One region of the Rhodoferax sp. GT1R46 genome, then DNA from elsewhere that is predicted to be linked to it. Evidence: predicted binding sites of a transcription regulator. Region 1 holds the regulator's gene; each other region holds the start of a gene.
What was found. The regulator sigma-54, encoded in region 1, starts transcription at its own class of promoters, with help from an activator protein. The targets are predictions, from matches to a motif close to TGGCANGNAANCTGCTTT.
Positions count from the first base shown of each region.

Region 2: the regulator sigma-54 is predicted to act here: its motif matches at 2,351-2,368, upstream of AC097W_RS18380 (PEP-CTERM sorting domain-containing protein).
Region 3: the regulator sigma-54 is predicted to act here: its motif matches at 1,179-1,196, upstream of AC097W_RS02250 (CmpA/NrtA family ABC transporter substrate-binding protein).
Region 4: the regulator sigma-54 is predicted to act here: its motif matches at 1,249-1,266, upstream of glnA (type I glutamate--ammonia ligase).

Region 1 covers NZ_JBWMBC010000002.1:93,797-97,910, reverse strand. The annotation lists gene lptA (lipopolysaccharide transport periplasmic protein LptA) at 1-369, shown strand, start outside; gene lptB (LPS export ABC transporter ATP-binding protein) at 378-1,166, shown strand; gene rpoN (RNA polymerase factor sigma-54) at 1,176-2,783, shown strand; gene AC097W_RS05825 (THUMP domain-containing class I SAM-dependent RNA methyltransferase) at 2,780-4,114, shown strand, end outside.
Region 2 covers NZ_JBWMBC010000010.1:34,081-38,194, forward strand. The annotation lists gene AC097W_RS18375 (ATP-binding protein) at 1-1,389, shown strand, start outside; gene AC097W_RS18380 (PEP-CTERM sorting domain-containing protein) at 1,530-2,348, opposite strand; gene AC097W_RS18385 (chaperone modulator CbpM) at 2,747-3,070, opposite strand; gene AC097W_RS18390 (DnaJ C-terminal domain-containing protein) at 3,067-4,050, opposite strand.
Region 3 covers NZ_JBWMBC010000001.1:462,958-467,071, reverse strand. The annotation lists gene AC097W_RS02255 (phospholipase D-like domain-containing protein) at 1-946, shown strand, start outside; gene AC097W_RS02250 (CmpA/NrtA family ABC transporter substrate-binding protein) at 1,359-2,603, shown strand; gene ntrB (nitrate ABC transporter permease) at 2,628-3,560, shown strand; gene AC097W_RS02240 (ABC transporter ATP-binding protein) at 3,557-4,114, shown strand, end outside.
Region 4 covers NZ_JBWMBC010000006.1:6,215-10,328, forward strand. The annotation lists gene AC097W_RS13580 (EI24 domain-containing protein) at 1-261, shown strand, start outside; gene AC097W_RS13585 (competence/damage-inducible protein A) at 227-1,078, shown strand; gene glnA (type I glutamate--ammonia ligase) at 1,311-2,726, shown strand; gene AC097W_RS13595 (hypothetical protein) at 2,912-3,418, shown strand; gene glnL (nitrogen regulation protein NR(II)) at 3,424-4,114, shown strand, end outside.

The sequences.
Region 1 (4,114 bases):
ACGGCCGACAAGCTGGCCTTTTTCCGTCAAAAGCGGGAGGCGCTGGAGGAATACATTGAAGGCGAGGGCGAATCCATTGAGTACGACAGCCGCGCAGACACGGTCAAATTCATCAAGAAAGCCCTGCTACGCCGCCTGCGTGGCACCACGGTGGGTGACGAAATCACCGGTGGCCTGATTGTTTATGAAAACCTCACCGATATGTTCACTGTGGATGGTTCTGCCAGCAAGGCCGCCGGTGCAGCGCCCAGCGGCCGTGTGCGCGCCATGCTGATACCCAAACCCGAGGGGGCCGCCGCGGCCCCCACTCCGGCCACGCCGATTCCCCCGCTGCGCTCCACCACCACCCTGGGGGGCGCGCCCAAGTGACCGCGCTACTGGAGCCATTCGCAGAAAGCACCCCTGACACCGGGCCGGACACCGCCATTGGCCGGCTTGAAGCACGGCACCTGCAGAAGTCGTACGGCAAGCGCCAGGTGGTCAAGGATGTTTCCCTGACCGTGCGCACCGGCGAAGTGGTGGGTTTGCTGGGCCCCAATGGGGCGGGCAAGACGACGTCGTTTTACATGATTGTGGGCCTGCTGCGCGCCAGCGCGGGCGAAATCACCATTGACGGACAAAGCATTGAGCACATGCCCATCCACCGCCGCGCGCGCCTGGGCCTGGGTTACCTGCCGCAAGAGGCCTCTATTTTTCGCAAACTCAATGTCGAAGACAACGTGCGCGCCGTGCTGGAGTTGCAGCTCGATGACGCAGGCAAGCCGCTCAAGAGCCCCGAGATTGAGCTGCGCCTGACCGCCCTGCTGCAAGACCTGCGGGTGGAGCACCTGCGTGATTCGCCAGCGCTGGCCCTGTCGGGTGGTGAACGCCGCCGGGTGGAAATTGCCCGCGCACTGGCGACACGTCCGCGTTTCATTCTTCTGGATGAGCCCTTTGCCGGTATTGACCCGATTGCCGTGATCGAAATCCAGCGCATCATCAATTTCCTGAAATCCCGCAACATCGGGGTTCTGATTACCGACCACAACGTGCGCGAGACCCTGGGTATTTGCGACCACGCCTACATCATCAGCGAAGGTGTGGTGCTGGCCCAAGGCACCCCGACCGAGATCGTGAACAACGCCGATGTGCGTCGCGTGTATCTCGGCGAACACTTCAAAATGTAGGCCAGCGCAATGAAACCCGGTCTTTCACTGCGCGTTTCCCAGCATCTGGCGCTCACGCCCCAGTTGCAGCAGTCCATCCGCTTGTTGCAACTCTCCACATTGGAACTCAGCCAGGAAGTGGAGCAGATGCTCGACGAGAACCCGTTTCTGGAGTTAACCCAGGACGAGGCCCCGCGTGAGGATTTCGGTCTGCCCCAGGCCGACACGCCCGTGAGCGAAGGGGAGCGCGAGATGGAGCATGCTCCTAATTCGATAGCTGAGTACGCAGATTCCACGGGGGCTAGCAGCACAAAAGACGATGAAGCGACGCCGCTGTCTTCGGACGATGAGCCCAGTTGGGATGGCGACGGCACGACCGAGCTGGTACCCGACGATGGCGAATGGGGCACCGACGCCAAGGCCAAAGCGAACAACCTGGGTGATGGCGAAGACGTGGATGCCACCGAGCTGGCGCGCTCACAGGAGTCCCTGCAATCGCACCTGCATCGCCAGGCATTGCGGCTGCGCCTGAGCGAAGAAGACCGCGGCGCGCTGCGCTTTCTGATCGAGTCCCTGAATGACGATGGCTACCTGGAAGAGCCACTGGAAGAGCTGGCCCGCGGGCTGGCCGGGGACGATGAAGAGCAGGTCGAAAACCTGGTGCACCACTTCACCGTGGCACTGGGCCTGCTTCACAGCCTGGAGCCCGTAGGCGTGGGCGCACGCGACCTGGGTGAATGCCTGCGTCTGCAGTTGCGCGCGCTCATGGCGTTGGCCAAAGCGGAATCGGAGTCGCCGGAACGCCGGGCCGTACTGGCGGTGGCCCTGGGCATCTGTGAGCAGCCCATGACCTTGCTCGCCCGCCGGGACGTCAAAACCCTGATGCAGCGCTGCGGCGGCACCGATGCGCAGACGCGTGACGCGATTGCCCTGATTAGCCGGCTGGAGCCTAAGCCGGGGCGGCGTTTTGTGGATGTGGAGCGCAATATTGTGGTGCCCGACGTGCTGGTGCTGCCGGTGGCGAAGACCAGCCCGGGCATGACGCCCAAGTTTCGCGTCATGCTCAACCCCGAGGTGATGCCCAAGCTGCGGGTGCACGATATTTATGCCAATGTGTTGCGCAACCACCGGGGTGGCAAAGACGCCGCCAGCTACGCCGGCTTGCAGCAGCGCCTGCAGGAGGCACGCTGGTTCATCAAGAACATCCAGCAACGCTTTGACACCATCCTGCGCGTGAGCACGGCCATCGTGGAGCGGCAAAAGAGCTTCTTCACCCACGGCGAACTGGCCATGCGCCCCCTCGTTTTGCGTGAAATTGCCGATGAGCTGGGCCTGCACGAATCCACCATCAGCCGGGTCACCACCGCCAAATACATGGCCACGCCGTTTGGCACATTCGAGCTGAAGTATTTCTTTGGCTCGGGGCTGGGCACCGAATCGGGTGGCAATGCCTCCAGCACGGCGGTGCGCGCCCTCATCAAACAATTCATCAGTGCCGAGAACCTGAAAAAGCCCCTGAGCGACAACCAGATTTCCGAGATGCTCAAAGAGCAGGGAATTGATTGCGCCCGCCGCACTGTAGCCAAATACCGCGAAGGGCTCAAGATTGCGCCCGCGTCGCTGAGAAAAGACCTATGAACCAACTCCAAATTTTTCTCCCCTGCGCCGCGGGCGTGGAGGATTTTCTGGCCACCGAGGTGCACGACCTCACGGGTTTGAAGGGTGAGGACCTGCTCACGCGCCGTGGCGGCGTGATGGCCCGCGCCTCCTGGCGCGACGCCATGCGGCTCAATTTGCACAGCCGCCTGGCGCAGCGCGTGCTGGTGCAGTTGTCGTACACCGACTACCGCAGCGAACAGGACCTGTACCGGGCGGCGGCCGATGTGGCGTGGGAGGTCTGGTTCACACCCAAACAAAGCATCAAGGTCGAAGTGACGGCGCAGCACAGCCCGCTCACCAGCCTGAATTTTGCCGCGCTCAAAATCAAGGATGCGGTGTGCGACCGCTTTCGCGACAAGGCCCACGGCGTGCGCCCCGATGTCAATACCCAGTGGCCTGACGTGCGCATCTACGCCCACCTGACCACCGAAACCTGTTCGCTCTACATCGACACCTCGGGCGAACCCCTGTTCAAGCGCGGCTGGCGCGAAGACAAGGGCGAGGCGCCGTTGAAAGAAACCCTGGCCGCGGCCATGATTGCCGCCAGTGGCTGGGCTGATGGCGATGGCGACTTGCTGCCGCTGTATGACCCCTGCTGTGGCAGCGGCACCATTGCCATTGAGGCCGCGCAGATTGCCTGCAACATCGCCCCCGGTTCGCTGCGCCACTTTGCCTTCGAGAAATATTTGCCGTTTCAGGCACACGTCTGGTCTGCTATCAAATCAGAAGCGGCTGACGCAGTCGTCAAGCCGGCTGCAGGTCAAAGCGCCTTGATTTACGGCAGCGATGTGTCGCACCGTATGGTCGATTTTGCCCAGCGCAATGCCGAGCGTGCCGGCGTGGCCGACGTCATCGAGTTTCGCGGTGGCGATGCGCTGCAGCGCATGCCACCAACCGAGTTGCCTGGGGTGATGCTGCTCAACCCGCCCTACGGCGAACGGATTGAAGTCGGCGGTATTGCTGGTGCGGGTGCGCGCGAGCAGGCGCATACCGAAGACGGCGGCGAATTCTTCAGCCAGCTGGCCACGCACTGGAAGAAAAACTTCTCGGGCTGGACCGGCTGGATCCTCACGCCCGACCTCAAATTGCCCAGCAAGATGCGCCTGAAAGAGTCCCGCCGCGTGCCGATGTGGAACGGCCCGATTGAATGCCGCATGTTCAAGTTCGACATGGTCAAGGGCGCGGCCCGCGCCAAGCCCGTGGGTGATGCGGGTGCGGGCGTTGAACAATCCGCTCCCAAAAGTGGCGCAACGGGCAACCAGGCCCATGAAGACAAGAAACGCGCCGACCGCAAGGCCAAAGCCGCGCGC
Region 2 (4,114 bases), on a different contig from region 1:
GACAGGGCGCGCACCGGTTACAAAAAAGCCTTCCTTGAAGGAATGGTACGCGACTACCCCCTTGCCATCCGTCACTCGGCGGGCGGCATCATGGACGTGCTCTATCACGCAGCCGTTTACCGGGACGACAAGGGTAACGTTCTGGGCGTGTTCGCCTCCGCCCGCGATATCACCGAACGCAAACACCTCGATCAGCTGCTGCATGAGAAAAATGCTGAACTGGAGCGTGCCACGGCTGTGGCAGAAAAGGCGAACCTCGGGAAGTCAGAGTTCCTCGCCAGCATGAGTCATGAGTTGCGCACGCCACTCAACGCGATCCTCGGCTTTGCCCAACTCATCGAATCTGGCTCACCACCGCCAACGCTGACTCAGAAACGAAGCCTCGAGCAGATCCTGCGCGCGGGATGGTACTTGCTGGAACTGATCGACGAGATTCTCGATCTGGCGCAGATCGATTCGGGCAAGATCATGTTGTCGCTGGAGCCTGTCTCGCTTCTCGAAGTAATGAGCGACTGTCTCGCCATGGTTGGTCCGCAAGCGGACAAAGGCGGTATCGCCCTGACGTGTGCACCGCTTGAGTCGGCCTATTTCATCGAGGCCGATCGAACCCGGACGAAACAGGTTCTGATAAACCTTCTTTCCAACGCAATCAAATACAACAGGCCCGGTGGCGCGGTCGTCGTCGCCTGCACTGTGGTGGCCCCAGATTCGATTCGCATCAGCATTCAGGACACCGGCTTTGGCATGACTTCAGAACAGCAGGCGCAGCTTTTCCAGCCTTTCAATCGTCTGGGCAGGGAGTCTGGCCCTGTGCAAGGCACGGGCATCGGCCTGGTTGTAACCAAGCGTCTGATCGAACTGATGGGAGGCGCGATTGGCGTAAACAGTACCTTCGGGGAGGGGAGCGTGTTCTGGATCGAATTCAAGCTGACGACTGCGCCTCAGTTCGAGATTCAGGAAACCGGGCATAGGGTGCCGGAGCCGCGCCAGGTGTCGGATGGAACGTCGAAGCGCACGCTGCTCTATGTGGAAGACAACCCAGCTAACCTGGAACTGATCGAGCAACTCATTGCACGGCGCACCGACCTGCGCATGTTGAGCGCGGCGGACGGAAATCTCGGCATTGAGTTTGCGCGCGCCCATCAGCCCGACGTCATTTTGATGGACATTAACCTGCCAGGCATCAGCGGGATCGACGCCATGAAAATTCTGCGCGCCGACCCTTTGACTGCGCATATTCCAATCATCGCAGTCAGTGCCAACGCGCTGCCGCGTGACATCAAGATGTGTCTTGCGCTTGGCTTTTTCGACTATCTGACCAAACCCATCATGCTCAACGAGTTTGTGCGCACCCTCGACTTGGCACTGAAAACATCCGAATCGAATTAAACCCCTGCGGCCGTCGTCCCAGCGGGCGCAGGCAAAACAGTGGGCAAAGATGCCGCACCCCGGTACATCCCCTCTTCCACCCGCCCCGCTTGCGCGGCAAGTGTGCCCATGCGGGGCGCACGATCAAGGCCAAACTGGGATTACGCTTTTCCGAAACGCCGTCGCGCCAGGATAAGGCCAAGCCCCGATAGTGCGAGCAAGGCAAGAGGTGACGGTTCAGGCACGTGACGGGTGCCACCCTCAAGAGTCAGGGCGAAGGTGAAATCACCAAATCCGTAGGTGGCTCCGCTGTCATTCGAAAATCCACCGTTGATGAGATAGGGCGACGACTGAAAGGTGGGGCCATCCGCGAACCAGTTCCAGTCGGCATTTGCAGTACCGATGGTGTCGTTGACGATGGAAATCCAGAAGCGACCGCTACCGAGAGTGATATCGCTGCCCAGGTCGGCCCAGTAATCATTGACGGACGTCCACCCCGGAAAGACGGTGCGATTGGCTCCACCGACGTTGATCGATGCCATGAGTGTGCCTGGGGGGCTGAAGGGGTTATTTGGGTCTGCGCTGACGTCGCCGTAAAAGTTGATGGTGAAACTGTCCGCTGCAGTGGGATTGGGCAACATTCGGTTGGACAGGCCGTTCGAATACCAACCCTGCCAGGAAACGCGGTTGATGTACTCGCCAGTGCTCAACGTGAAATTTTCGATGGCGCGCCCGGTCGTTCCCGTGTCCGAAATCCCGAAATACGTCAGCCTGTTTGGCGTCTGCGACAGCAGCACGTCAGCATGTGCCATTGGGTAAAGAAAGGCGACGAGAGCTGTCAGGATGGCAAATTTGTGCGGCATGGCGTGCTCCAGCGCAAGGGGTCGTTCAAATCTACAAGCAATGTTCGTTAAGGAAATATCTGCTGCTTCAGCCGCGACAGCGGCGCAAACGGCGAAATCGGCTTTCAGCGCAATCATGCAAAGCAGGTTCTGCGCCAAAAATTACGAGCATTGATTTATCTGTATTTTTTCTTCTAAAAGCTGATGGATGCCGGTGACTGTAAGAATATCCGGCAGTAATCTTGATCCACTGAGTAGCCGAAGACCGTCCTGAAAAAACGGGCATTTCCTCAGGTAACGGTCTGCGTTCCAAGAATTTTCCACCTTGCCATTGACCTCGGCGGCGACAGTTGCCAGCATTCGCACGTTCAGCAAATTTAGCAAGTAGTGGGCTGATCGCCGGGGTAGTCGGATGCTGATTGGCCGGTCATATCCTGTCCGGCATGGCATCCAATGCATTCACTTCGTAGACGGAATAGCGCTTGTGCGTCTTTTGGCGGCCATCCGAAACCTGCTGTATGTCGAGTGCAGACCCGCTACAGCCCGCGCACCCGCAGAGCCGCCTTAAGCCTGCGCACCTCGTGCTGCAGGTCCAGGATCAGCGCCGCGGCCTCCAGCCCCACGCCAAAGTCGCGCTGCAATCGACTTGCCTCCAGCGCATGCTGCAGGTCCGCGCTGTAGAAGCGCCAATCCGCCGGTGAAGCGGCCGGAGACTCAAGGTCCACGATGCCAACCTCCACCAGCTGGGCCACCCAGTCCAGATCGGCCCCACAGGCATGCGCCAGCTCGTGCGCAGCAATCGGGTTCTCGCGGCTGATTGCCGTGGCGGTGATGACAGTCGTCGTTGTGTAAAGAGTCATGATTGCGCGCCTTCCACGCCCAGATGGCGCCTTGGATTGAACGGTGCAGCCTGTGCCAACTGTTCATAGGCCTTGCGGGCGGCCTCGGTGTCGGCGGGCGGCAATGCAATGTCCAGCAACAGGTACAAGTGGCCAGCGGGCTTGCCGGGCAGACCGCGCTCTTTGAGGCGCAGTTTCAGGCCGCTGCGCGCATTCGGCGGCACGGTTACCTCCACCACACTGCCGGCGGGCGTGGGCACCTGCACCTGCGCCCCCAAAGCCGCCTCGGTGGGCGTGACGGGCAGCGTCATATAAATGTCGCTCCCCTCCACGCGGTAGAGTTTGTGCGGGGCAATGCGCACCTCCAGATACAAATCGCCCGCCGCCTCGCCGCCCTGCCCCGGCATGCCATGACCGGTGAGCCGGATGAACTGGCCCGGGTGCACGCCGGGCGGGATCTTCACGCTGAGGGTGCGATTGACGAATGCAGGCTGGCCCTGCGGGTCGGTCTCCAGCGCACGGAGCACGATTTCGCGCTCGGCACCTTTGAGGGCGTCTTCAATCGATATCTCGATTGCAGCGTGGTGGTCTTCGCCGCGCGCGCGGTAACTGCGACGCGCGGAAGCCCGTTGTTCACCCTTGCCAAACACCGAAGAAAAGAATTCACTGAAGTCGGCATGGTCTGCCGGCCCCTGGCCCGGACCGCGGTGGAATTCAAAGCCCTCGTCCCAGCCGGGTGGCGGTTGAAAGCCATCACCTGCGCCACCCGCGTGGCCGCCACGGGCCACGCGGTCCGCCAGCGCATCGTAGGCCGCACGCTTTTCCTTGTCGCCCAGGACATCCTTGGCTTCGTTGATATCGCGCATGCGCACCTGGGCGTCCGCCTCCTTGCTGACGTCGGGATGGTATTTGCGCGCCAGCTTGCGGTAGGCTTTGCGGACTTCGTCCTCGGACGCAGTGCGTTCAATGCCGAGCGCCTTGTAATAGTCTTTGAATTCCATCGCGTCAGTATGCGCGCCATTTCGCTGAAAATGTCTGATGGAAATCAAGCCCACGAACGACCGC
Region 3 (4,114 bases), on a different contig from region 1:
CCAGGCACAGGCCGGTGTGCGGGTTCGCCTGCTGATCGACGGCGTCGGCGTTTACCTGGGGGGACGGCCGGACCTGAAGCGGCTGTCTGCGGCTGGCGTCCAGGTCGCACGGTTTGTCTCGCCCCTGCGATCGCCACTCCCCGGGCGCACCAACTTGCGCAATCACCGCAAAATGGTGATCGCTGATGGAGAGCGACTGTGGACGGGTGGCCGCAACCTGGCGGCTGAATACTTTGTCGGTGATTTGCTGGCAAAGCATCCGCAGGCTCCATGGACCGACTTGAGTTTTGACCTGGCCGGGGGTCTGGCGCGTCAGGCACAGGGCCAGTTCGATCTGGACTGGGCGTTCGCAACCCAGAGCCCGCAGCGCAGTGCAACAGAAACCCGCACTCCTCCAATCGATGCCGGCCTGGCGCAAGCACAATTCATCGCCAGCGGACCGGACCAAGCGGACGACACCTTGCATGCGCTGCTGGTATCGAGCTGTTTCACCGCACAAAACCGGATTCTGGCGATCACACCCTATTTCGTACCCGATGCGGCGCTGTTGATGGCACTCACGCTGGCCGCACGTCGCGGGGTCGCGGTGGACCTGGTTTTGCCACGGCGGTCGAACCATCGACTGGCCGATATGGCGCGCCACGCGGCCCTGCGCGAGCTGTCGGCGGCGGGTGCCCGCGTCTGGCTGACACCCGGGATGATGCATGCCAAAGCCATCATTGTTGATGATGAACTGGCCTTGGCAGGTTCGGCCAATATTGACGAACGCAGCCTGTTTCTGAATTACGAAATGATGGTGGCATTTTTTGACCCCACGGACGTCCAGCGATTCGCACACTGGATCGATCACCAGCGAATGGGCGCCATACCCTACCGTTCGCAGCCGCCGGGCATATTGCGCGGGCTGGCCGAGGGATCGATCCGGTTGCTGGCGTTTCAGCTCTGAGTCATCCTTCCACCTGATCGCAGGGGATGCCGGCTGGCCGGACCGGAAGCAGACCGGCGAAGCGGCTTGCATTTGGTGCGCCGCACAATTTCAGTGCCCCTGCCCAACGGCTGCAATGCCGTGATCGTTCGGCACAAAAAACCGCCTTAGCCCTCGTCAATACTGCGTATGCAGCTATAAAAACAGTAGCATATTGCATCCAGTCCATTCAGAAATCACCTGTCCAGCAACCTGGCACGCTCATTGCTTCACTCCCAACAAGACCACTGAGGGTCAACTGACAAGCTTTACCCAACGACGGGCAAGGCCTGTCAATCCGGACAAAGGCGTCCCCACCAGCACTTGGCTTCCATGAAGCGCCGTGCTGTGTGCGGACGCCTTTTTTTGTTTTTGCAACTGATGGAGCTTTGCCATGACTGATCTTCTCAAAACCAAACTCAGCCGCCGCGCCGTGCTGCAAACCGCCGCGGTGGGTGCCATTGGCATCAACCCCGCCCTGCGCGCCGCCGTGTATGCCGCAGGATCTGATGCCCCTGAGAAAACCGAGGTCAAGGTTGGCTTCATTCCCCTGACCGACTGCGCCAGCGTCGTGATGGCCTCGGTGCTGGGCATCGACAAGAAGTATGGCGTCAAGATCATCCCCAGCAAAGAGGCCTCCTGGGCTGGCGTGCGCGACAAGCTGGTCAACGGCGAGCTGGATTTCGCCCATGTGCTCTACGGTCTGATCTACGGGGTGCACCTGGGGGTCAGCGGCCCCAAGAAAGACATGGCCGTGCTGATGACGCTCAACCAGAATGGCCAGGCCATTACGCTGTCCAAAAAGCTGGCTGACAAAGGCGCTGTCGACGGTGCAGGCCTTGCCAAGCTGATGGCCCGCGAAAAGCGTGAATACACCTTTGCCCAGACCTTCCCCACCGGCACCCACGCCATGTGGCTGTACTACTGGATGGCAGCCAATGGCATTAACCCCATTACCGACGCCAAGGTCATCACGGTGCCACCACCGCAGATGGTGGCCAACATGCGTGTCGGCAATATGGACGGCTTTTGCGTGGGTGAGCCCTGGAACCACCGCGCCATCATTGACGGCATTGGCGTCACTGCCACCACCACGCAGGACATCTGGAAAGACCACCCCGAAAAGGTGCTGGGCACCACGGGTGACTTCGTCAAGAAATACCCCAACACCGCGCGTGCCGTGACCGCCGCCATCATCGAAGCCGGCCAGTGGATTGACGCCAGCCTGTCCAACAAGAACAAGATGGCAGAAACCATTGCCGACAAGAGCTATGTCAACACCAGCGTGGACGCCATCAACCAGCGCATTCTGGGCCGCTACCAGAACGGCATGGGCAAGACCTGGGACGACGCCAACCACATGAAGTTCTTCAACGAAGGCACCGTCAACTTCCCCTACCTGTCGGATGGCATGTGGTTCCTGACCCAGCAAAAACGCTGGGGCCTGCTCAAGGAACACCCTGACTACCTGGCTGTGGCCAAACAGATCAACCAGATCGACATCTACAAGCAGGCCGCTACCGCTGCCAAAACGCCCATTCCGAAGGACGCCATGCGCAGCGCCAAGCTGATGGACGGCGTGGTCTGGGACGGCAAGGACCCGAAAAAGTACGCCGACGGTTTCAAGATCAAAGCCTGAACACTTGCCCACTAGGAGAACACCATGGTCAGCGCCGTATTCCACTCGCCCCTGTCTGCTACGGCAGAGAGTCATGCTATCAAAAAAGAAGCTGCTAACGCATATTCCACGGGGGCTACAGGCATGAAAGATGCGCAAACTCCGGTCACGACCCCCGCGGGCAAGCCATCCTTCGACGGGCGCGGTCTGGTGTTGGCCGTGCTGCCGCCCGTACTCGGACTGGTCCTGCTGATTGGCATTTGGGCGCTGGTGAGCATCAGCACTTCCAGCAGCATTCCCAGCCCCTGGGAAACCTGGAAGCAGGCACTCACCATCTTCGCTGACCCGTTCTACCGCAAGGGCCCCAACGACCAGGGCGTGGGCTGGAATGTGCTGATGTCGCTGGAGCGCGTAGCGGTGGGTTTTGGCCTGGCCGCGGCGGTGGGCATTCCTGCGGGCTTTGTGATCGGGCGCTTTGACTTTTTGGGCCGCATGTTCAACCCACTGATCAGCCTGCTGCGCCCGGTCTCACCGCTGGCCTGGCTGCCGATTGGCCTGCTGGTGTTCAAGGGGGCCAACCCGGCCGCCATCTGGACCATTTTCATCTGCAGCATCTGGCCCATGATCATCAACACGGCGGTTGGCGTGCAACGCGTGCCACAGGACTACATGAACGTGGCACGTGTGCTCAACCTGAGCGAGTGGAAGATTTTTACCAAGATCCTCTTCCCTGCCGTGCTGCCCTACATGCTTACCGGTGTGCGTCTGGCCGTGGGCACTGCATGGCTGGTGATCGTGGCCGCCGAGATGCTGACCGGCGGCGTGGGCATTGGCTTCTGGGTGTGGGACGAGTGGAACAACCTGAACGTCAAGAACATCATCATCGCCATCTTCGTGATTGGCATCGTCGGACTGGTACTGGAGTACCTGTTGATCAAGGTCGCAACCGCATTTACGTTTGAAGAGGTGAAATCATGAACGAATCACTCACTACCAAATTCATCGAAGTCCAGAACGTCGAGCAGACTTTCAAAACCCGCAAAGGGCCGTTTTGCGCACTGCGCGACATCAATCTGACCATCGCCAAAGGCGAGTTTGTGGCGCTGATCGGCCACTCGGGCTGCGGCAAGTCCACGCTGCTCAACCTGATTGCCGGGCTGACGATGCCGACGCACGGCGCGCTGCTGTGTGCCAACCGCGAAATCGCTGGCCCCGGCCCCGAGCGCGCCGTGGTGTTCCAGAACCACTCGCTGCTGCCCTGGCTCACCTGCTTCGAGAACGTGTACCTGGGCGTGGAACGCGTGTTTGGCGCCGCCTCCAAAAGCACCGGTGCATCGGCAGAGAACAAGGCCCAGCTGATGGCCCGCACTGACGCGGCACTGGCGCTGGTAGGCCTCACACCCGCCGCGCAGAAACGCCCTGGCGAAATCTCGGGCGGCATGAAGCAGCGCGTGGGCATTGCCCGTGCGCTGGCCATGGAGCCCAAAGTACTGCTCATGGACGAGCCCTTTGGTGCGCTGGACGCCCTGACA
Region 4 (4,114 bases), on a different contig from region 1:
GGTTTTTTGGGGGCCGCACCCAGCATTGTGTGGGCTTCGGGCGTACTGTTTGCCTCCATGTTCGTGATTCTGGTGCCGGTGGCGATCTGGATTTACACGCTGGTGTTTGCGTTCTCGTCGCTCTGGTTCGCGCACTTCAGCCTGTACGCACTGCAATCCCTTCGGGCTGAGTCGACTGCTAGGGCAAATGTTGCGGCTGCGCCACCTGACGCGTTAGCATTGCCGGATGACAAAGCCTCTGGACCAAACCCTATCCCCTGAACCCGCAGTCCGCTTTGGGCTGATCATTGTTGGAGACGAGATTCTTTCCGGCAAGCGAGCAGACAAGCATCTGCCCAAAGTCATCGCGTTGCTGAAGGCGCGCGGACTGCAACTCGATTACGCCCACTACGTTGGTGACGATCCCGACCGCATTACCGAAACATTGAAGCGTGCGTTTGAATCCGGTGACGTGCTCTTTTCGACCGGTGGCATCGGTGCCACGCCGGACGACCACACGCGCCAGTGCGCTGCAAGGGCCTTGGGTCTGGAGCTGGCTTTGCATCCGCAAGCTGAAGCGCTGATCCGCGAGCGTATGCAGGATCTGGCACGGGAGCAAGGCGTGCCCTGTGAACCCGATCGCAGCGACAACGCGCACCGGCTCAACATGGGCATGTTTCCGGTGGGCGCTCAGATCATTCCCAATCCATTCAACAAAATCGCGGGCTTCAGCTGTGCAGGCGCCGGGAATGGCCGCGTTCACTTCGTACCCGGTTTCCCCGTGATGGCCTGGCCCATGATTGAATGGGTGCTGGACACGCATTACCCGCATTTGTTTACCCAAAACGCCTGGATTGAACGGTCCGTGATCGTGTTTGGTGCCATGGAAGCGGCGCTCACCCCACTGATGGAGGAAATTGAAGGCACGCATGCGGTGAAGGTATTCAGTTTGCCGAGTGTGGATCACGCCGAATATGGGCGCCACATCGAATTGGGCGTCAAGGGAGAACCTGTGGCGGCTGGCGCAGCCTATGAAGCAATGCGGGCTGGCTTATTGAGATTGAATGCCCGCCTTGGCCCTGAATTGGTGCGCGAATAATTTTGCACCAACTAAGTGCGGCAATTGGGGGTCCGATAATGGTGCATTTGCTCTGGTGAAGGGCTTGCTGAGTGGGAAGCCGTCGCATGTCTTTGACATAGGGAGCAAAAAAACCATAAATCTCAGGGCAAAATAGAGCGCTTTATCAAAATAAGCTGCAATTCGGTTTTTGGCACAAAAGCTGCATTGTGGACAAGGCAATTTTTTTACAACCGTGCAACAGGAGTATTTGATGGCCAAGACCGTCGCAGACGTGATGAAAATGGTGAAAGAGAATGAAGTCAAGTTTGTTGACTTCCGCTTCACCGATACCCGCGGCAAAGAGCAGCACGTGACTGTGCCTGTTTCCCATTTTGACGAAGACAAGTTCACATCGGGCCACGCCTTCGACGGTTCATCCATCGCCGGCTGGAAGGGCATTGAAGCCTCCGACATGCAGCTGATGCCTGACGCAAATACCGCCAACATCGATCCATTCTTTGAAGAAACCACGATGTTCATGAGTTGCGACGTGGTCGAGCCTGCGGACGGCAAAGCGTATGACCGTGATCCACGCTCCATCGCCAAGCGCGCTGAAGCCTACCTCAAGGCGTCTGGCATTGGTGACACGGCGTTCTTCGGTCCTGAGCCAGAGTTCTTCATTTTTGATGACGTGCGCTGGAATACCGACATGTCCGGCACCTTCTTCAAAATCGACGAAGGCGAAGCACCCTGGAATTCGGGCAAGAAAATGGAAGGCGGCAACAAGGGCCACCGTCCTACCGTCAAGGGCGGCTACTTTCCTGTGCCACCAGTCGACAGCACGCAGGATATGCGCGCTGAAATGTCCCTGATTCTCGAATCACTGGGCATTCCCGTTGAAGTGTTCCACCACGAAGTGGCAGGCGCTGGCCAAAATGAAATTGGCACCAAGTTCAGCACGCTGGTTCAGCGCGCGGACTGGACCCAGATGCTCAAGTACGTGGTTCAAAACGTCGCGCACGCCTATGGCAAGACCGCGACGTTCATGCCCAAGCCCATCGTTGGCGACAACGGTTCCGGCATGCACGTGCACCAATCCATCTGGAAAGACGGCAAGAACCTGTTTGCTGGCGACGGCTATGCTGGTCTGTCTGACTTCGCCCTGTACTACGTTGGTGGCATCATCAAGCACGCACGTGCATTGAACGCCATCACCAACCCAGGCACCAACAGCTACAAGCGCCTGGTTCCAGGCTACGAGGCACCGGTGAAGCTGGCTTACTCGGCTAAAAACCGCTCGGCTTCCATTCGCATTCCATTCGTGGCAAACCCCAAGGGTCGTCGTATCGAAGCGCGTTTCCCTGATCCACTGATGAACCCGTACCTGGGCTTCTCTGCCCTGATGATGGCGGGTCTGGACGGTGTGGAAAACAAGATCCACCCTGGCGAAGCAGCCACGAAGGATCTGTACCATTTGCCACCCGAAGAAGATGCGTTGATCCCAACCGTTTGTCACAGCCTGGATCAGGCCCTGGACTGCCTCAACGCAGACCGTGGTTTCCTGACCAAGGGCGGCGTGTTCAGCGACAGCATGATCGACGCTTATATCGAACTGAAGATGGGTGAAGTGACGCGTTTGCGCATGGCTACGCACCCCATCGAATTCGACATGTATTACTCCCTGTAACACTTGCTGTCAATTTGGCAGCCAGACGGTGAGTTAATAGGGACGGCGAAAGCCGTCCTTTTTTTTGCAACCTATTTGCTCAATTGAAGTCCAATAAAGTCTTGAGCCGCTGGGCGCTTTATGATCTGGCCAATTTTGGCGCATACTGGCCTGACAGCCCTTGCACTTTGATGCGTGGACACCGAATGAAAACGATATATCTGATCCCCGTTGTTGCTTCGCTGGTTGCTACTTCCAGCTGGGCAGAAGAGCGCATTTACAAATGCGACAACAACGTCTATACCAACACGCTGCAAGATCCAAGGGCACAAGGCTGCAAGCCCATCAGTGGCGGCAACGTGACGGTCGTGCAATCCCAGCGCCCCAACCCTGCAACGGCTGCGCGTGCTCCAGCCGCATCACAGCCTGGTCAGCGCATCGACTCAGGCGATCAGCGCGCCAAAGATTCCGATGCCCGCATGATTCTGGATTCCGAGTTGAAAAAGGCCGAAGCGCGCCAGGCCGAGTTACTCAAGGAATACAACAACGGCGAACCAGAAAAGCTGGGCCCCGAGCACCGTAATAACCAGAAGTATGTGGACCGAATTGCGGAGCTCAAGGCCAATATCAGCCGCAACGAGAGCGATATCGCAGGCATACGGCGTGAGCTGGGCAGGGTGACCACTGGTTCAGGCGCTTCTGCAGCGAAATAACCCGCGTGGACGCGCCAGCCCGGTTTTCGCTATTTGACCTGTTAGCCACACTGGTTGCGGTGGTGAGATCCGACGCATCGGTGGTGTTTTCCAACTCAGCCCTTGAGGACGCACTGGGAACCTCGCGGCGCATGATCGTGGGGTCCTCCTTTTCCGAAGTGTTCACGGAACCGCTGCAGTTGCAAAGTGCGCTCGAAGGTGCGAGCGAAAACGAATTTTCGGCCCTCCGTTACGACGCCTGGCTCAAGCGCTTGGGGCAGGAACCCATGCCGGTGCACGTCATCATCACCCGCACCGAGCCAATAGAAGAGATCATTGTTGAGATGATCCCCTTGGAGCAGCAAACCCGACAGGACCGTGAAGAGCGGCTGGCCGAGCAGGCGCAAACCAACAAGGAACTCATCAGGAACCTGGCACATGAAATCAAGAATCCGCTTGGCGGCATTCGGGGTGCTGCACAGTTGCTGGAAATGGAAATGGAGTCACCCGAGCTGACCGAATACACCCAGGTCATCATCCACGAAGCCGATCGGCTACAGAGTCTGGTCGATCGTTTGCTGGCGCCTCATCGGCGCCCGCACATGGTGGGCGATGTCAATATTCATGAGGTGTGCGAGCGGGTTCGTTCTCTCATATTGGCCGAGTTTCCCAAGGGTTTGCGTGTGGTTCGGGACTACGACACCTCAATCCCGGAGT